2 regions of the Blautia acetigignens genome follow, and region 1 is predicted to be linked to the other one. Evidence: riboswitches for the same ligand, from Rfam matches in the RefSeq annotation. Region 1 holds a riboswitch; the other holds the start of a gene.

What was found. A riboswitch is a leader RNA that binds a small molecule or an ion and turns the genes downstream of it on or off. The one in region 1 is predicted to bind tetrahydrofolate.
Region 2: another riboswitch for tetrahydrofolate. It lies ahead of OCV70_RS16720 (folate family ECF transporter S component); the one in region 1 lies ahead of OCV70_RS08590 (folate family ECF transporter S component).

Annotation. Positions count from the first base shown of each region.
Region 1 covers NZ_JAOQJM010000005.1:159,918-169,746, forward strand. Annotated here, with positions in the region: gene OCV70_RS08550 (biotin--[acetyl-CoA-carboxylase] ligase) at 1-804, shown strand, start outside; gene OCV70_RS08555 (hypothetical protein) at 824-1,435, opposite strand; gene OCV70_RS08560 (anti-sigma factor) at 1,437-1,934, opposite strand; gene OCV70_RS19700 (RNA polymerase sigma factor) at 1,935-2,525, opposite strand; gene OCV70_RS08570 (alanyl-tRNA editing protein) at 2,620-3,771, shown strand; gene OCV70_RS08575 (amidohydrolase family protein) at 3,796-4,671, shown strand; gene OCV70_RS08580 (hypothetical protein) at 4,652-5,797, opposite strand; gene OCV70_RS08585 (hypothetical protein) at 5,797-6,018, opposite strand; THF riboswitch at 6,207-6,307, shown strand; gene OCV70_RS08590 (folate family ECF transporter S component) at 6,394-6,954, shown strand; gene OCV70_RS08595 (GNAT family N-acetyltransferase) at 7,148-7,909, opposite strand; gene OCV70_RS08600 (hypothetical protein) at 7,945-8,139, opposite strand; gene OCV70_RS08605 (SGNH/GDSL hydrolase family protein) at 8,165-8,566, opposite strand; gene OCV70_RS08610 (prepilin peptidase) at 8,836-9,345, shown strand; gene OCV70_RS08615 (P-loop NTPase family protein) at 9,342-9,829, shown strand, end outside.
Region 2 covers NZ_JAOQJM010000019.1:41,209-48,664, reverse strand. Annotated here, with positions in the region: gene OCV70_RS16730 (AraC family transcriptional regulator) at 267-1,091, shown strand; gene galT (UDP-glucose--hexose-1-phosphate uridylyltransferase) at 1,110-2,600, shown strand; gene OCV70_RS16720 (folate family ECF transporter S component) at 2,774-3,340, opposite strand; THF riboswitch at 3,412-3,509, opposite strand; gene OCV70_RS16715 (NAD-dependent epimerase/dehydratase family protein) at 3,647-3,856, shown strand; partial or broken gene OCV70_RS16710 (GDP-mannose 4,6-dehydratase) at 3,823-4,053, shown strand; gene OCV70_RS16705 (helix-turn-helix domain-containing protein) at 4,850-5,257, opposite strand; gene OCV70_RS16700 (hypothetical protein) at 5,499-5,789, shown strand; gene OCV70_RS16695 (hypothetical protein) at 6,029-6,391, shown strand; gene OCV70_RS16690 (hypothetical protein) at 6,399-7,456, shown strand, end outside.

The sequences.
Region 1 (9,829 bases):
GCCAAGGAGAGCAATCTGATCTCAGCGGAGGGTATTCGTCTTTTTCTTGATCAGCCTAAGGTAGAGATTAAAATATTTGATGAGATCAGTTCTACGAATCTGGAAGCCAGACAGGCTGCAGTAAGCGGATTGGCAGGACATGGTTCCTTTGTGGTAGCTATGGAGCAGACAGCTGGAAGAGGACGCAGAGGCAGAGGTTTTTACTCACCGAAGGGAAGCGGGATTTATCTCAGTGTGATTCTGGAACCAGATGAGACCCTGGAGGGAAGCCTTCTGATCACCACTGCGGCAGCGACAGCCGTATACAAGGCTGTGAAGGAAGTGTGCGGCATTGAACTTGGAATTAAGTGGGTGAATGACCTTTATAAGGATGATCGCAAGGTTTGCGGAATCCTCACAGAGGCCGTGACAGATTTTGAGAGCGGCAGCATTGAGTTTGCTATTGTGGGAATTGGACTGAATCTTTATGTAAACCAGGAAACCCTTTCCGAAGAGCTCCGGGGAGTGGCAGGAGGTATTTATCCGGATCAGCAGGCCGCCCGAAGTGCAGACCGCAACCGCCTGGTGGCGCAGATTGTGAACCACCTTCTCAGTGAAACTAAGGATCTGAAGCTGTCTCAGGAATACGCAGCACATAATATTGTTCCGGGACACGATATTACAATTATAGATAACAAGAACAGGAGAAGTGCCAGAGCGCTGTCTATCTGTGAGGATGGCAGGCTTCTTGTAGAAGAAGCAGACGGCACCAGAAATAAGCTTTCTTTTGGAGAAATTTCCATAAAATTACCGCCGATGAACTAGAAATCATCGGCGGTAAACTTTACTCTTTGTCTGCATCTTCTGTATTTTCTATATGTGGAAGAACTGGCTTTTCGGAAATATTCTCAGTAGGGACATTGGCGGTATCCTCTGGCTGCTTCTGGAAAGATCTTACTTTTCCGGTAAGAATCTGATAGCCGGCGAGTATGATCAGAAGTCCGATGACAATAGATGGAATCTGATACATAATACTTTGTACAAGGCCTCCAAGGAAGTCTGGAAGAATCCAGTAAAGCAGATCGCTGACACCGTTCCAGACGATCGCGGCTCCGAAGACAATCAGAAGAACAGAGGCTGCTTTCAGCTGTCTTGAAGAAGTATTATGGAAGCCGGAGAAGATCTGATCCAGATGGAAGATATAGCTGTCTTCGATGGCGTAGAATTCTTCTTCCGGAAGTTCTTTCAGATTATGTACATGGAAGTAGCTGTAAAACCAGATTACAGGAAGAAAGATAACCAGAAATTCTGCACTGAATCCTCCTGCAATTGCAACGATTGCCCAGAAAAGCGTCATAATGCTGATTCCCTGTTTGAAGAAGCCCAGGTACATTTCTCCGGCACCTGGAATCAGGGAGCAGATAAAAAGTAAGAATCCGCGTTTTTGTTTTGGCATGTTAGTTACCTCCGTTTGTGATTGTATTAGAAAGATTATTAATATACTCAGCAAGCTTTTGCGAACCGCTGCATAGTCCGTCTGTGAGACTGTTGGAGAAGCTGCGCAGAGAACTTCGGGCTTCCTGTCTGGCGGCAGTGGCTTCGGTTGCCGATTTGGGTACCTGGGGCGTGAAGAAATTTGCCTGTCCCAGGCTAAGAAGCATAACCAGTGCCAGTGCTACCCCTACTACAGTTCGAAGTCCTTCATAGAAAATCCGCATTTTATGGGTGGTGTCTACAGCGGCCTTCCTGGCACGGGTATCAGGGGCTGTGGCACGTTTCATGATCGTTTCTTTCATATAAGCGGGAGCGACTGTCTGAGTGTCCTGTTCAGAATGTTCGATCAACTGCTCAAGGCAGTAATCGCATTGATCCAGATGCTCCAGAAATGAGATCATTTCGTCTGTATTCATAACATCGTTTTGAAATTTTTCAAGGTCATTATTATTGATATGCATCTAATCGCTCCTTTCTGCTAACAATTTTTTTAACATACTTTTGGCACGGTAAAGCTGTGTCTGAACTGTCTTCGGATTCTTTCCTTCCTTTTGCGAAATTTCTGCTACGGACATTTGTTTGCAGAAATGCGAGATCGCAATTTCACGGTAAGGGCTTTTCAGACTATCACACATTCTGAATACCTGTTGTTCCGAATCAGACAGCAGACATTCTTCTTCCGGTGATGCCTGGGGTGCTGAATCCGGAAGCTGTGAGAAGTAAATGTCTTCCGTTGGAACCTGCCGCCGTCCGGCAGCTTTCAGGAAATCCAGACATTTATGTACTGCAATTTTGCTGAGCCATGCTTTTTCATACTGACCATCGAAATGAATCAGATTTTTGTAGGCGGACAGGAATACCTCCTGACTGAGGTCTTCTGCATCAAAGGGGTTGCCTACTGATTTCAGACAAATGGAATAAATTAAATTCTGATATTGCTCAATCAGATATTCCAGATATTGTTCCTGTAAAATGCTATCAGCCCCCTTCCTGTCCGTTCTCTTATTATAACGCGCCAGAAAAGAAAAGTACTTCAGCTTTTCAGAAAAAATTTATAAAAATTTCAGAATTGCGAGGAATGGTGAAATAGACTATAATCGTCACAGACAATAAGTCTGTTTAGAAATACAGAAAGAAGGACCCGCCATGTACGAGACAAAGAAATTATATTATGAAGATGTATACAAAAAAGAATTTACAGCTAAAGTACTGGAATGCCGCCAGGGCAAGAAAGGATATGAGGTAATTCTGGATCAGACAGCCTTTTATCCGGAAGGCGGCGGACAGCCAGGCGATACAGGTTCCTTAGGAGAGGCAGCAGTCACAGACGTTCACGAGAAGAACGGAGAGCTGATCCACTACACAGACCGTGCTCTGGAACCAGGAACGGAAGTTCAGGGCCAGATTAACTGGGCCAGAAGATTTGACCTTATGCAGCAGCATTCCGGTGAGCACATTGTAAGCGGCCTGGTACACGAAGCTTTTGGATATGATAATGTGGGCTTCCATATGGGAAGCGATGTGATTACCATTGATTTCAGCGGAATGCTGGACGAAGCACAGATGGCAGAGATTGAAGCCAAAGCCAACCAGATCATCTGGGAGAACCAGGAAGTAGAAATTTTCTACCCATCAGAGGAAGAGCTTAAGGAACTGGAATACAGAAGCAAGAAAGAGCTTTCCGGCTGGGTGCGTATTGTCAGATTTCCGGGAGCAGATACCTGCGCCTGCTGTGGAACCCATGTAACTCGTACCGGTGAGATTGGAATGGTGAAGCTCCTTTCTGTGGTCAAGTTCCGCGAGGGTGTGCGTATGGAAATGATATCCGGCAGAAGGGTGCTTGACTATCTGAACATGGTAAACGAACAGAACCGTCAGATTTCCGTGAAGCTTTCTGCCAAGATGGATAAGACTGCGCAGGCAGTTGCAAGACTTCAGGATGAGAATTTTGCCCTGAAGGGAAGAGTGCACAGTCTGGAAGAGAATTTTATTGTGAATGAAGCTGCTAAATGGAATGACTGCGAGAATCCGCTGCTGTTTGAGAACGGAATGGAAGCTGGAAGCGTCCAGAAGCTTGCGGATGCTGTTCTGCAGGTTTGCAAGGGCCGCTGTGCAGTATTTTCCAGAAATGCAGATGGCAGCTATAAGTATGCCATGGGTGAGAAAGATGGAGACCTTCGCCAGTTTACCAAAGATATGAACGCTGCACTGAATGGCCGCGGAGGCGGCAAGCCATTTTTCGTTCAGGGTTCTGTCCAGGCATCGGAGAAAGAAATCCGTGCTTTTTTCGAAGAATGATAAGTGACAAAAAAGGGGAATACAATGTTTGGGGAATGTCATGCTCATATTATTATGGATGGAATAAACTACAAGGAAGCAATCTCACTCCACAAAGAAGCGGTAAACGAGGAAGCAATCCGAAGAAATTTTAAGGCTTATCAGGAACAGGGAATCACCTTTGTGCGGGACGGCGGAGACGCCGTTGGTGTTTCCAGAAGAGCCAAAATGCTGGCGGAAGAATACGGAATCGATTACCGCACCCCTGTTTTTGCCATCCACAAAAACGGGCACTATGGTTCCATTGTAGGAAAAGGCTTTGATAATATGAAAGAATATGCAGCTCTGGTCCGGGAAGCGAAAGAACAGGGGGCTGATTTTATTAAAATCATGACCACCGGACTTCTGGATTTTCACAACCATGGAAAGGTGACTGGAACGCCTCTTTCCAGGGAAGAAGTGCATGAGATGGTACACATTGCGCATGGGGAAGGCATGGCAGTAATGAGTCATACCAATGGAGTTTATGGAGTACAGGCTGCTGTAGAGGCAGGTGTGGATTCTGTGGAGCATGGCAATTATATTGACGAAGAAACTATACGAATGCTTGCAGACAGTAATACAGTATGGGTACCAACCCTTGTAACTATACGCAATCTTCGAAACTGCGGACGATATGAAGATCAGGTCCTGCAGCCCATTGTGAGTCTTGCGGAAGAGAATCTGCAGCTGGCATATCAATATAAAGTAAAAACAGCACTTGGAAGTGATGCCGGCGCTTATATGGTGCCTCATGGAACCGGACTTCTTGAAGAATACCGTGCGTTTTGCGAAATTCTGGGAGAGACGGAACAAATGAAAGACTGGCTGCGAGACGGAGAAAAAAGAATTCAGGACACCTTTAAGCGTCCTGAATCTTGATGGATGTGTAGATATTGGATTGTTTTGATTTCGTTGGATCAAAGGTAATGAGGATGTTGGCGCCGGCAGCAAGACCGCTGGTAGATGTGTCCGATGCTCCTTCTGTAAAGCAGGTGATCGTTGCACCGTCCCCGGTCTGAATGGTTACGGTATTGGAGGTATGCCCTATAATGGTACCGTTGACTGTATAGGTAAGACCTCGGCTTCTGAAAGAATCCGGATCATCTCCTGTGACAGCAGTGACGGTGACGCCATCCAGGGTATTTTCCTGATATTGTCCCTGGTACGTGATGGACACGTAGGAGCCAGGTGCAGTACCTCCTTTGAAGTAAGAGGGGATCTGCGACAAATCTATATTTAGGGAACTGTCAGAACCAGGAGGAGATACAGTCAGGATATTGGAAGAAATATTCTGGACAGTTGCATGAAGCTGCTGCTCCTGGGGAACATCTGTGGAAGCCTCCTGAGTTGGCTCCAGGGTTGGTGTAGGATCCGGCAAAGTCAGAGGGTCAATGTCGGAGACACTTAATACCTTCAGATGGCTGGCATTCAGGGACGCATCCCCATCAGACCCGGATGAAAATTCTCCTTTAAAATTGATATAGACCCACGCACCTTGCCGAATACCGCCCTGATAATACTGTTCAGTTCCGGTTATTGGATAGGTGGCTGTCTTTCCTTGTTCATCTTTTATGGTGATGGTATTCGGTGTCAGTCCCTGTACTTCTCCATAAGCCTTGCGTACTTCCAGCTGATTTTTCTTGTGGAAGTCATCGACGACCTTTAGGGCTTTCACTGTGCTGGTATCTTCGCTGGAAAGCTGTCCCTCATAGATCACGCTGATCTCATCTCCGGTGATCATGCCGTCTTCACACTCAAGCGTGGCCTCAGATAAATCAAAGATATAGGTCTGTTCCTGGCTGCTCATAGTCAGGGCAGCACCGGTAAAGTCCTGAAGGATGCCTTTGACTTCATCCATATAGACACGCTGTCCTGGGGCTTCTGAAGTTTCCTGGACCGTATTTTGTGAAGTGTCTACATAGTCGGTAATGGCATCGCGGACTACGCATCCGGATAGTGAGAGCAGTGCACAGGAACAAACAAGTAGCTGGGTAAATTTTTTCATTAGTGTTTCATATCCTCCGAATCCAGAAATGGCACAGGAAGAAAATCAAAAACCTGTCGGCAGGCATCCCATTCTTCGCGGGTGTGCGGCATACGGTAGCCCAGTCCTGTGCATTCTGTAGTGGCATTGGTATTCAGGTAATTATCATAAAAAACATTGTACGGATTATGGCAGGAAGGCTGCTGGCTTTCTTGTAATTGGACAGAATATTTTGTGCTCATATAAAGACTCCTTTTTCTGGAAATTTACTCTTAACAGAGATTACTTTTAGAATATGCCAAAAGCGAAGGAGTATACACAAAATACACTGTCAATTGCGAAACTATAATCCGTCATTCAGTGTGAATATTATAACAAAAACGTATTGAAATTTCCATATTTTGTGCTATAATCGGCTTAAATAAATAATAGCGAAGTAGGAATTTATGCGTCAAGTGTTCACTGGCTGGGGAGTCGCCGTGAAACGAAAAGCAGTAGGCTGCTTACGATATATTTTCCGCACCCGTTGCTACATATGAGAACATCTCATAATGTGGAGGGATTATTATTTATGGTAACTACTCTGTTATTTTAATCATTATGGAGGTGTTTTTATTATGCGTAAAAACAAACAGACATGGAGCGTTAAGACGCTTGTATTTCTGGCACTGCTGGTTGCAATCCAGCTGGTTTTATCCCGTGTGCTGGTAATTGACCTTGGTGTATACCGTATTACACTTGGAACTATCGCAACTGTACTTGCCGGTCTTTGGATGGGGCCTGTTGCAGGCGGTGTAGAAGGCGGCGTGGCAGACATCATCGGATGTTTCATGAAAGGCTATGGCGTGAATCCTCTGATCACTTTATCTGCAATCACCTGGGGCGTAGTTGCCGGAGCAGCAGGCAAGCTGATGGCTGAGAAGAGCCGCAAGGTGAAAACTGTGATCATGTGCGCAGGAATCGTAATTTCCGGTGTGGTAGGAACCCTTGGATTTACCACTGCAGGTCTTGTCATGATCGGTTCTAATTTTTATGCGATCATGCCGGGACGTCTTGTGCAGTTTGCAATTATGACTCCAATTTACTGCGTGCTGACCAGTCTTCTTTATTTCAGCCCGCTGACCAGCATGGTTGTAGGAAATGTAAGATCAGCCAATCTGCAGAAAAAGACAGTATAAGACTGAGTAATTCATTTATAAATACATAACTTAACAGCATTACCCAATAAAAATCAAATATAGTATTTTATAAAAATACGATTCCCCCAAAAAAGACTGTGAAGATGTGCCCTGTTGACGGCACGGTTCACAGTCTTTTACGATTTAAGTATTTGAAAAAAATTGAAACAAAATCACATAATTACTTGATTGTTTAGACACGGTCAGTCTGGGTCTGAACGCGGAACCAGTATGTATAGACAAAATTCAGCCCAAGGGATTCATAAAGGCTGCGCGCAGGAGTGTTTCCCTCTACGACCTGAAGATAGGCACGTGTGGCACCTCTTTTCTTTCCTTCTTTGAGCAGTGCAGTGCAGATCTGGCGTGCATATCCCTTGTGGCGGAAATCCTCCCGTACATGAATGGCGTATAAGCCAATGTAATCACGGTCCAGAATGCCAAGCCCTGTGGCAATGATTTTTCCATTATTCCAGATAGAAGCACAGACAGTATCCTTCACAATTGCATGATACATAGAAGGAACCACTGCCCGGTGAACCGGATTTATGGTTCCCTTTAAATCGAAAAGACTCTCAATCCAGATATCCGGAATGTCATCCGTAAGCGTTACCAGATCATAGGAAGCGGACAAATCCGCATGCTCCAGATCAGCTGCCATAACATTGGTGGTATGCTGAATCTCATAGCCGCGGTTTTCCAGAACATAATCAAAATCCGGGGAAACCAGCGGACTGATCTTGAAAATAGCAGGGCTTCCAAGACGGGCATATTCCTGCTCACAGAAAGATACCTTTTCTCTCCAGGAAAGCGTGGAGGTGCCGAACTGTTCCACACTGTTGGTACGATGCGTATAAAAATAAGAAAAACGAAGAATCCATCCGTCATAAAGTTCCATTTTATGAGAGGGCCATGCATTCAGCGACATATCTTCGATTTCTTTAATTATTTTATCCATTTAAAAAACCTTCTTTGTTTTATTTATGATGGTAATTATACATAATTGTGCTCTGCAATGCAACTGTAAAGACGGTCAGCAAGGAACTGCTGGCCCTGGCGGGTAAGATGAACTCCGTCTGTGGTGATGGCGGAATATCCATATCTGCGCACTTCTTCGTCCAGCTCCTTTTGCAGAGAAAGAAACGGAAGGCGGAACTGTATGGAAAGCGTTCGGATGATCTGGCTCATTTTCTGAAGAAGAGGCTTCCAGTTCTCATAAAAAGCAGGACAGGAAAAAAACAAAAGGTTCCATAAGAATGACGCTGCAACTGGATTTTGTCAATATTGTTAAAAGTTCAAGATAATGTTCCTGAAAAGAACCCATCATTTCTTCCTGCTGGGCAGGCGTGCGGTCTGTGTTCATCATCATTCCAATATCATTTATTCCAATCAAAACGGCTGCAAGATTGCCAATAATTGTACTGTCTGTTTTTACCCGCTGAAGCAGTCTCTGCACAGTAAATCCATCTGTTCCGCAGTTGCGCATCTGGATCTCATAGCCCTCCCGGTGAAAACGTTCTGCCAGCATCTTTACATATCCATCTCCAAGAAAATCGGGGGAAAAGCAATGACCGCAGTCTGTAATACTATCCCCAAAACATGTCATTATTGTCATAATAATACCTCCCGAAACCAGTATACTCCTTTTAAAAATGAATTTATAGTTTTTTTATAAAATTTTGGAAAAAAGGACTGGACAAATACAAAACCAGCCCCTATAATAAGACTCACCAGAAGTCATCTGGTATCGAAAGTCGTCTGATCAGACCGACTATTCCCTATTCTACTGAAGATGAAAGATTACAATTACGAACCGGAAATACCAAAGAGGACCCTTCTGTAGTTGAGAAGAAAACTGACAGGAAAGAAGGGAGAAATCCATCTATGCTTTTTTATATGATTTTTCCTGCCATTGCCGCAGGAGGTGCGGTGGTGATGGATATCCAGCGGGCGAAAGTAGATAATGCGTGGCTTTTGTTCTGTCTGGTTATCAGCCTGACCGTGCAGCTTATGGAGAGAGGAACGGGCGGGTTCATAGCCTGGAGCTTCGGAGCATGCACCCCCTTTCTGGTACTTGGCTGGCTGTTTCTATTCAGAATGCTGGGCGCTGGCGACATCAAGCTTTTCTGTGTTATGGGAAGCGTACTGGGACCGGGGACAATTCTTAGATGCATTGCGTATTCCTTTCTGATCGGCGCTGTAATTTCAGCGGCTCTTATGATCTCTGGCGGCATCCTTTGCCAGAGAATCCAATATTTATTCTGCTATGTCAGCGATTTTTTCAAAACAGGAAAAAGAAAACCCTATGGTAAAAGCGGCATGCCGCTGGAGAATTTTCACTTTACAGTTCCCATATTTCTAAGTGCATTGCTTTATGCAGGAGGTGTCTATTGAAAAAGAACATTTTTGCAGTCTGTGACCTTGAAGTAGACTATGCCCTGAACTTTATGGATTATCTCAATCAGAAGAAAAACATACCATTTGAGATTCAGGCATTTACCACAGTGGAGAGTCTGATCGCCTACGGGAAAAACATTCATATTGAGTTGCTGCTGATTTCCCAGAAGGCAATGTGCCGTCAGGTGCAGGAGTTGGAAATTGGTAAGATTGTTATACTTTCGGAGGGAGTGCACCCGCCAGAACTGGACCGATATCCAAGTGTATACAAGTATCAGGCATCATCAGATGTGGTAAGGGAAGTAATGGCATGCTACGGAGCAGAGAAAGCAGTGACGCCAGTTGCTTTTCCGGTATTGAAGAAGACTACGGTGATATATGGGATCTATTCCCCGGTGGGGCGCTGTCTCAAGACTTCATTTGCGCTGACACTGGGACAGATCCTGGCGAAGGAGAAGGCGGTTTTGTACCTGAACCTTGA
Region 2 (7,456 bases), on a different contig from region 1:
TCATCAGTTGGTTATACTAATAAAAAGCGGATGTGATAGTTTATGCAGAAGAAAATCCGGCCGAATACTGGAATTTTCTTCTGGCATTAGCGGCAAACTTTATAATAGTTTGCGTAGAAATTCATCACATATAAGATATAAGCTTTTAAATTTTTCATTTCGTTCACCTCTTTTCTTAACTTACAAGTGCATTATAGATCACCTGAAAGCGAATTACGTGCCAAATGAAAAGAAAAAACAGACAAAATTTGCAGAGGAGAGAAATTATGTTTCCGGTTTATGAAGAGAAAAAAGAAAATCTGCATTTACATTCCCGCATTGCCAGACATGAATCCCCTCATCTGCACAATTCAGTTGAATTCATCTATCTTACAGAAGGATGCTTGGAGCTTGGAATGGGCCAGGAACTCTTTCACATGGAGGAAGGTGATTTTGCAGTCCTTTTTCCGGAAGTGATCCATCACTGCCAGGTCTTTTCAGGAGAGAATAATAAGGCATGCTATCTGTGGGCGCAGCCCATACTTTGCGGACAATTTGCTTCTGTTATGCAGAAATACTGTCCGAAAAATCCTGTGATTAAAAAGCCGCAGGTCCACCGGGATATTGTAAATGCAATTCGGTGTCTGAAGCTCGATAAAAAGGAGCAAAATCCTAACCTTGTTGTTGAACAGGCTTATGTGCAGATCCTTTTGGCCAGAAGTATCCCGGCATTTAACTTACAGGAAAAGAGCAGTGTGGAGAGCAATGATATCATTTATCAGACTGTCTCCTATATTGCAAAACATTTTAAAGAAGAAATGTCCCTGGAAAAGATGGCAAGAGATATGGGAGTAAGTAAATTTACACTTTCGCGTGTCTTTTCCGGAACTTTTCATAGAAATTTTAACCAATATTTAAATGAACAGAGATTAAACTATGTCTGTGTTCATTTAGAGTGTACTGACAAAAGCATTACGGACATTTCCATGGATGCAGGATTTGAAAGTCAGCGGACTTTTAACCGGGTTTTCAGGGAACGCTGCAAAATGACACCAAGAGAATACCGGAATCTGTACAGAGAAAAGTTTGTTCTGCAAAATGAAATCATATAGAAAAGAGAGGATAAAAATATGCTGAGTGAGAGTATTGCAAAACTGGTACAGTATGGAGTCGAGACGGGACTGATACCAGAATGTGAGAAAAATTACACAACAAATCTTCTGCTGGATGTATTTTACGAGGATGATTACACTGCACCGGAACAGGAATTTCAGAACATTGAACTTGAGAAGGTTCTGGATGAACTGTTAAAAGAGGCAATTGATCGGGAATTGATTGAAGACAGTGTTGTCTATAAAGACCTGTTTGATACCAGACTGATGAATTGCCTCATGCCACGACCTGCAGAAGTACAGACAACGTTCTGGAAAAAATATGGGGAGAATCCAAAAGCAGCGACGGATTATTTTTATAAACTGAGTCAGGACAGCAATTATATTCGTCGTTACAGGGTAAAGAAAGACCAGAAATGGACAGTAGACAGTGAATATGGAAAACTTGATATTACCATCAACCTTTCAAAACCGGAAAAGGATCCAAAAGCAATCGCAGCAGCCAGAAATGTAAAATCCGGAAGCTACCCGAAATGTCTTCTTTGTCCGGAAAATGAAGGCTATGCCGGAAGAGTCAACCACCCGGCAAGACAGAATCACAGGATCATTCCGATTACGATCAATGACAGCCCATGGGGATTCCAGTACTCACCCTATGTATATTATAACGAGCACTGCATCGTGTTTAATTCCTGTCACACCCCCATGAAGATTGAACGGAACACATTTGTGAAGCTGTTTGATTTTGTAAAACTGTTTCCACATTATTTCCTGGGCTCCAATGCAGACCTTCCAATTGTAGGCGGTTCTATTTTAAGCCATGACCATTTCCAGGGAGGACATTATACCTTCGCAATGGCTAAGGCACCGATTGAAAAGCATGTGACCATTCCTGGATTTGAGGATGTGGAAGCGGGAATTGTAAAGTGGCCGTTATCAGTGCTCCGTATCCGTCATAAAAATCCAGAACGGTTGATTGACCTTGCAACACATGTGCTGCAGGCATGGAGAGGCTATACAGATGAAGCAGCCTTTGTATTTGCCAATACGGACGGAGAGCCACATAATACCATAACCCCAATTGCCCGTAAAGTGGGGGATGTATACGAGCTGGATCTGACACTTCGCAATAATATTACGACGAAAGAACATCCACTTGGTGTATATCATCCACATGCACAGTACCATCATATTAAAAAGGAAAATATCGGACTGATCGAGGTAATGGGGCTTGCAGTTCTTCCGGCCCGATTAAAAGAAGAGCTGGAGCTTTTAGAGGAATACATTTTATCTGGAAAAGATATTTCTTCAAATGAAAAAATAGCAAAGCATGAGGATTGGGTGAAAGAATTGCTGGAAAAATATCCGGATATTAATGCAGAGAACATTCATGCAATTCTTCAAAAAGAAGTAGGACTGGTGTTTGTACATGTGCTGGAAGATGCCGGAGTTTATAAATGCACACCAAAAGGAAGAGAAGATTTTATGCGTTTTGTGGACAGTTTATAGGACGTGTTTTGGCCGTGATTATAATGAATGCTGTAGTATGAAGTGAAAAAATACAGAACAAGAAAATATTTTATAATAGCAGTTGCAGCCGGTATCTCATGATATATAAAATGAGAATATCGGCTGCTTTTCATTTGATATCACGAAGATTTTATATTTTCAAATATATGTAATCAGTTGGCAACCGGTTTCCTAAAAAGATTAAAAATTCCTGTCTGCTCAATCAATCTTGTGATGGTAAAGAAGATAAAGGAATCAATTGGCCACATGATCAGGTTCTTTACAGTACGCATTGGAAGGATTGCAAGGAATCCTTTTCCGTAGAGCATGTCCAGCCATAAGGTATTTAACAGAACATTTACAATCAGAACGACAACCAGTTTTGCAATCAGCACGCGACGGAAAGTGAGCTTATGTTTGTAGTAAAAACATCCATAAATAAATGCCGCGAGCATTGCGTTAAAGGTGAACCCAAAGAAAAATGGACCATCAGGGCGGATAAAGAATTTCACAATATCCAGCACACCGGCAAACAGACATCCGGTAATGGGTCCAAACAGATAATCAGCAATCTGGTTTGGGATACCGGAAAATCCAATTTTTACATAGGGACCGATATTGATAGAAGCAACTGAATTTAAAATCAGTGCCAGGGCAGCAAGCATTGCACAGACTGCCAGTGTAGAAGTGGTTTTCAGCTCTTTGGCTGAGGTGAGAAACATGTTCTTTGTTTTCTCCATAAAAAAATTACCTCCTTTTCTTTTTTCGCTCACAATAGGAGATAATTTATGGATTCATATTTATCTTCTGTTGCAGCGAGAAGCAATCCACGAACCGCAAGATTTCTCTTTTCGTCCTCCGGCAACTCTCCATCCGGAAGGCACTTTACGCTCATGAATTTACTCTGCATTACTTTACATGGAGCAGTATATAGCAGATTATTGGAAAAAGCAAGAAAAAAATATATAAAAATATAAGTTTTTGCAATTAAGAAAACAGACAAGAAATCGTGGCATTTTCTCCATATTTTCTAAAACTTTGTCCATATGTTTTTACAAAAATCAGACTATAATAAAAGAAAAAAACGTTCAGGAGGAATCATTATGGCAGTTTTAGTTACAGGTGGTGCTGGTTATATTGGAAGCCACACGGTAGTGGAGCTTCAGAATGCAGGATATGATGTTGTGGTACTGGACAATTTAAGCAATGCAAGTGAAAAAGCACCGGAAAGGGCTATAGTGTTCTTGATATTGTAAAGAATTTTGAAGCTGCAACTGGTGTAAAAATTCCATATGTGATCAAACCTCGCCGAGCCGGAGATATTGCAACTTGTTATTGTGATGCATCTAAGGCAGAAAAAGAGCTTGGCTGGAAAGCAGAAAACGGTATCCGTGAGATGTGTGAAGATTCCTGGAGATGGCAGTCTAATAATCCGCAGGGATATGAAAAATAGGATGTATATTTAAAATAAGAGAGCTGTAAGATGCAGCCCTCTTATTTTTTTAAATAATTGACCTTATGTTATAAATGAACGCATTTTTTATCCTGAAATGTTCTATTTTTTAAAATTCTACAATTTTGTGCATGTTTTGTTAAATGTTGTTTATGTAATTTTGGGAAATGTGACTTAACAGAATATCTGACAAAAAGGACATTCTAACGTGAGACCATCCGTGAAGAGGTGGGAAATGACGGGAAACCCCGTGAAATCAAGGTTTGTGGCGAATTTCATAGAGAAAAAATGAAGCATCTTTGACAGCGAATTTGAGAATAAGCTGTTTCGGATGCTTTTTTTGTGCCCTTGGAAGGGAGGGAAGTGGATAGAGTGCTTGGAAGCATTGGTTTTACTTGGTTTTTGAGCACTTGTTCTATCCACAACACCTCAAAGTTAGGTTGTAAGGACATTATACATCAGGCATCCTCTTCTGAAAATAGGTCAAGCGTTATAACGTGGCGTTATTGCGTTACTGATTAAGTGTTGTCAATGTGCGTGTTTGTTTCGTAAAGTACCATAAAATAAGGGTTTTTTGAAAGTAACGCTTTGAAAAAAAGGCGTTACTCAATGCAATCAGTACACGGAACAGGAGAGCCGGGACTGGATGCAATCAAAGTGACAAATTGGAACCTTGCAAATAAAGTTGTCACTTTGGCTTATTTTCAAGGAAAAATGAACTTTTTCGGGAATTGCTTCCCTAAAAAGCAAAGTGACAATAAAAGGGTTACAAGTAACCCAAAAAAGCATAAAAAAATCAGCCAACCATGTCACCATTTTCTGTACCCATCAATCCGGATGATTTTGCAGTCACATCTCTTTCTTTTTTCACCTTCCGGAGCTTTAGTTGCAATAAGCCCATGAGTTCCTCTTTGTCATCTTCAGGAAGCTCCCGGAAACCATTCAACAGCTCCTCTTCCAATTTGCAGATATTGGACTTCTGCATATTGGAAGATATTCCGGTTGCCAACCAATTCATATCACACTCTAACACTTGTGAAAGCTTATAAAATGCAATAACGGAAGGCGTAGTTTTTCCGTTTTCGATTTTGCTCAATGCTCCTGAAGTGATGTCACATCTCTCATATATGTTTGTTTGAGAGAGTTTCAATTCTTTTCTTCTTGTTTTAATACGTTCACCAATTCCCATCATATCTAATTCCATGATGACCTCTCTTTCTGCAAATTGGAATATATATTCTTCCTGAAAGCAGAAAAAGTGTTGACATTCTGCAAATAGGAAGATATAATAAACCTTGCAAGGGTTACTTGTAACCCACTAATCCAAGATAAATCATATCAAAAAACTTAGTAAATCTCAATAGTCGGAGTTCTCCGGCACAAAGAAAGTCACCCGGTTCAGGGTATCAGAAAATGGAACTATGAAGGAATGAAGGAGGTGCAGGATGCAGAAGCAGGAATTTGAGGAAAGAATTGAAAGAACTGTCACGGATGAGCAGTACAAAGTGATTGAAGAAGTCTACATGTGGCATCCATCTATCCGGAACACATCCGGCAAAGATGAAGTTGCTGAACTGTATAAGAGCTTTGGTATGACAATCTTCCATGACATGCTTCCAAGAGCAAAGAAAGCCCATGAGCTTGATGAGCTCCTCCGGAACGCACAGAGAGAAGTGCAACGGATACAGGAAGAGATAGAAGAGCTGTCCTGTCCTACTTTAAGAGTTGAAGAATGAGACAGTGGCATCAGGGAAAGGAAGGTTTTATGAAGGTAACAAGGATACAAGACAAGTATAACCCGGACAAGATTTGAATGATAAAGCGGTACCTGTGCGGTACATTCTATGTCAATCAGGAGATTAAGGGGCAGAAGTTCTATGACCGTGATAGAAGGATGACAAAGCGGATGCTTGTCAGTATCGGAGTTTTAGCTTGAAGCCCTGATGTTCAAATATATAGAGAGGAGATGAGGCATTTGCTGAACCTGTCAAGTGATGAAATGGAAGCATTGGTTGAGCACAGAGAGAAGTCCAGTGAAGTAGTGAGACAGGACTTTGAGCTTGTGATATACCTTGCTGAAGATGCGGCAACGGATGGAGTGGATGCACAGGCAACAAAACTCATTGAGGACATGATGGCTCTGACAAGGGGAGAAATGAATACCCTATACAGGGACAGCATCATCCAAGTGCTTAGTACAAAGATTGATAACTACAGGAAGACAGACATCTTGCAACCGTCTGATGACATGGTTCTTGAACAGGACAAGGTCATCATGGCAGGAGACATCAATGTGACTGTCCGGAACGTAGTACAGAGTGCAAGGGGGAAGGAGTGATGCCGCCATGATAGAGAACTTTATTGAATACATGTGGTATCTGCTCACTACTCCTCTGAAGAAGCTGAAGAAAGCACTGAATAAGTGGTACATCCTTTGCCGGGTGTTCGGCAAGAGGTTTGATGAAGCAAAGGAAGACATACTCCGGGCAAGGGATGAGGGAATGGTTGCTACATGCAGCCATGAAATGCTCCCGGTACATGGAGCTGATAGAAGGCTCACCCGGTATGAAGGAGAACATCCAGAGAACTTCCGCTCAAGGATAGCCATGTATGAGGAGATATGCAAGCTTGGAGGTACCAATGAGGGAGTGCTGCTTGCGGTGAGGACTCTTGGATATACTTCCCCGGTTCTTGTGAGAGCAAATGACCTGACAGGCTTTTCCCATTTCACACTTGATGGAAGTTGGCTCCTTGATGGGAGCCGGACATTGGAGTCTGATACCATTGAAAACAGATGGGCGGAGTTCTACATAGTAATTGTGATGGATGCGGATGAGGAGCATCCTATCAGTTTTGACATTATGCGGAAGACCGTCAGGAAGTGGAAAGAGGTGGGTGCAAAGGACAACTACTTCTTCAAGTATAACTTGAGCATCAGGCAGCCACACACAGGAAACTTCCTTGAGGTACTGTATAAGAAGCATCTATTCTATTATGACTACAGGAAGCTTGATGGAATGTGGAAACTGGATGGGAGCTATATGCTTGATGCAGAGATGACTCCCGTTGGTACCCGGATAGGATACCGATATGAGAGCCTTTATGAGCTCCATGAAGCCGGGCTTGCAGTTATGGCATACAATTATGCCTGCCGGATGGTAGAGAGTGCCATCCTGAAGGCGGCATACAGCTTCAGGATGTACTATTTTGAATACCTGAAGACAGATGGCTCATGGACAACAGATGGAAGTTATGTGGTGGATGCACAGATGTCTCCAAGAGAAATGAGATGGAGCACAACATTCCGCCATCAGCATGAAGAGAAGCTGCTAATGAAGCAGCGGTACAGGATGCAGCCTTGTGAGGAGGCATACAGTATCAGGAAGACATTGGAGCAGTACCG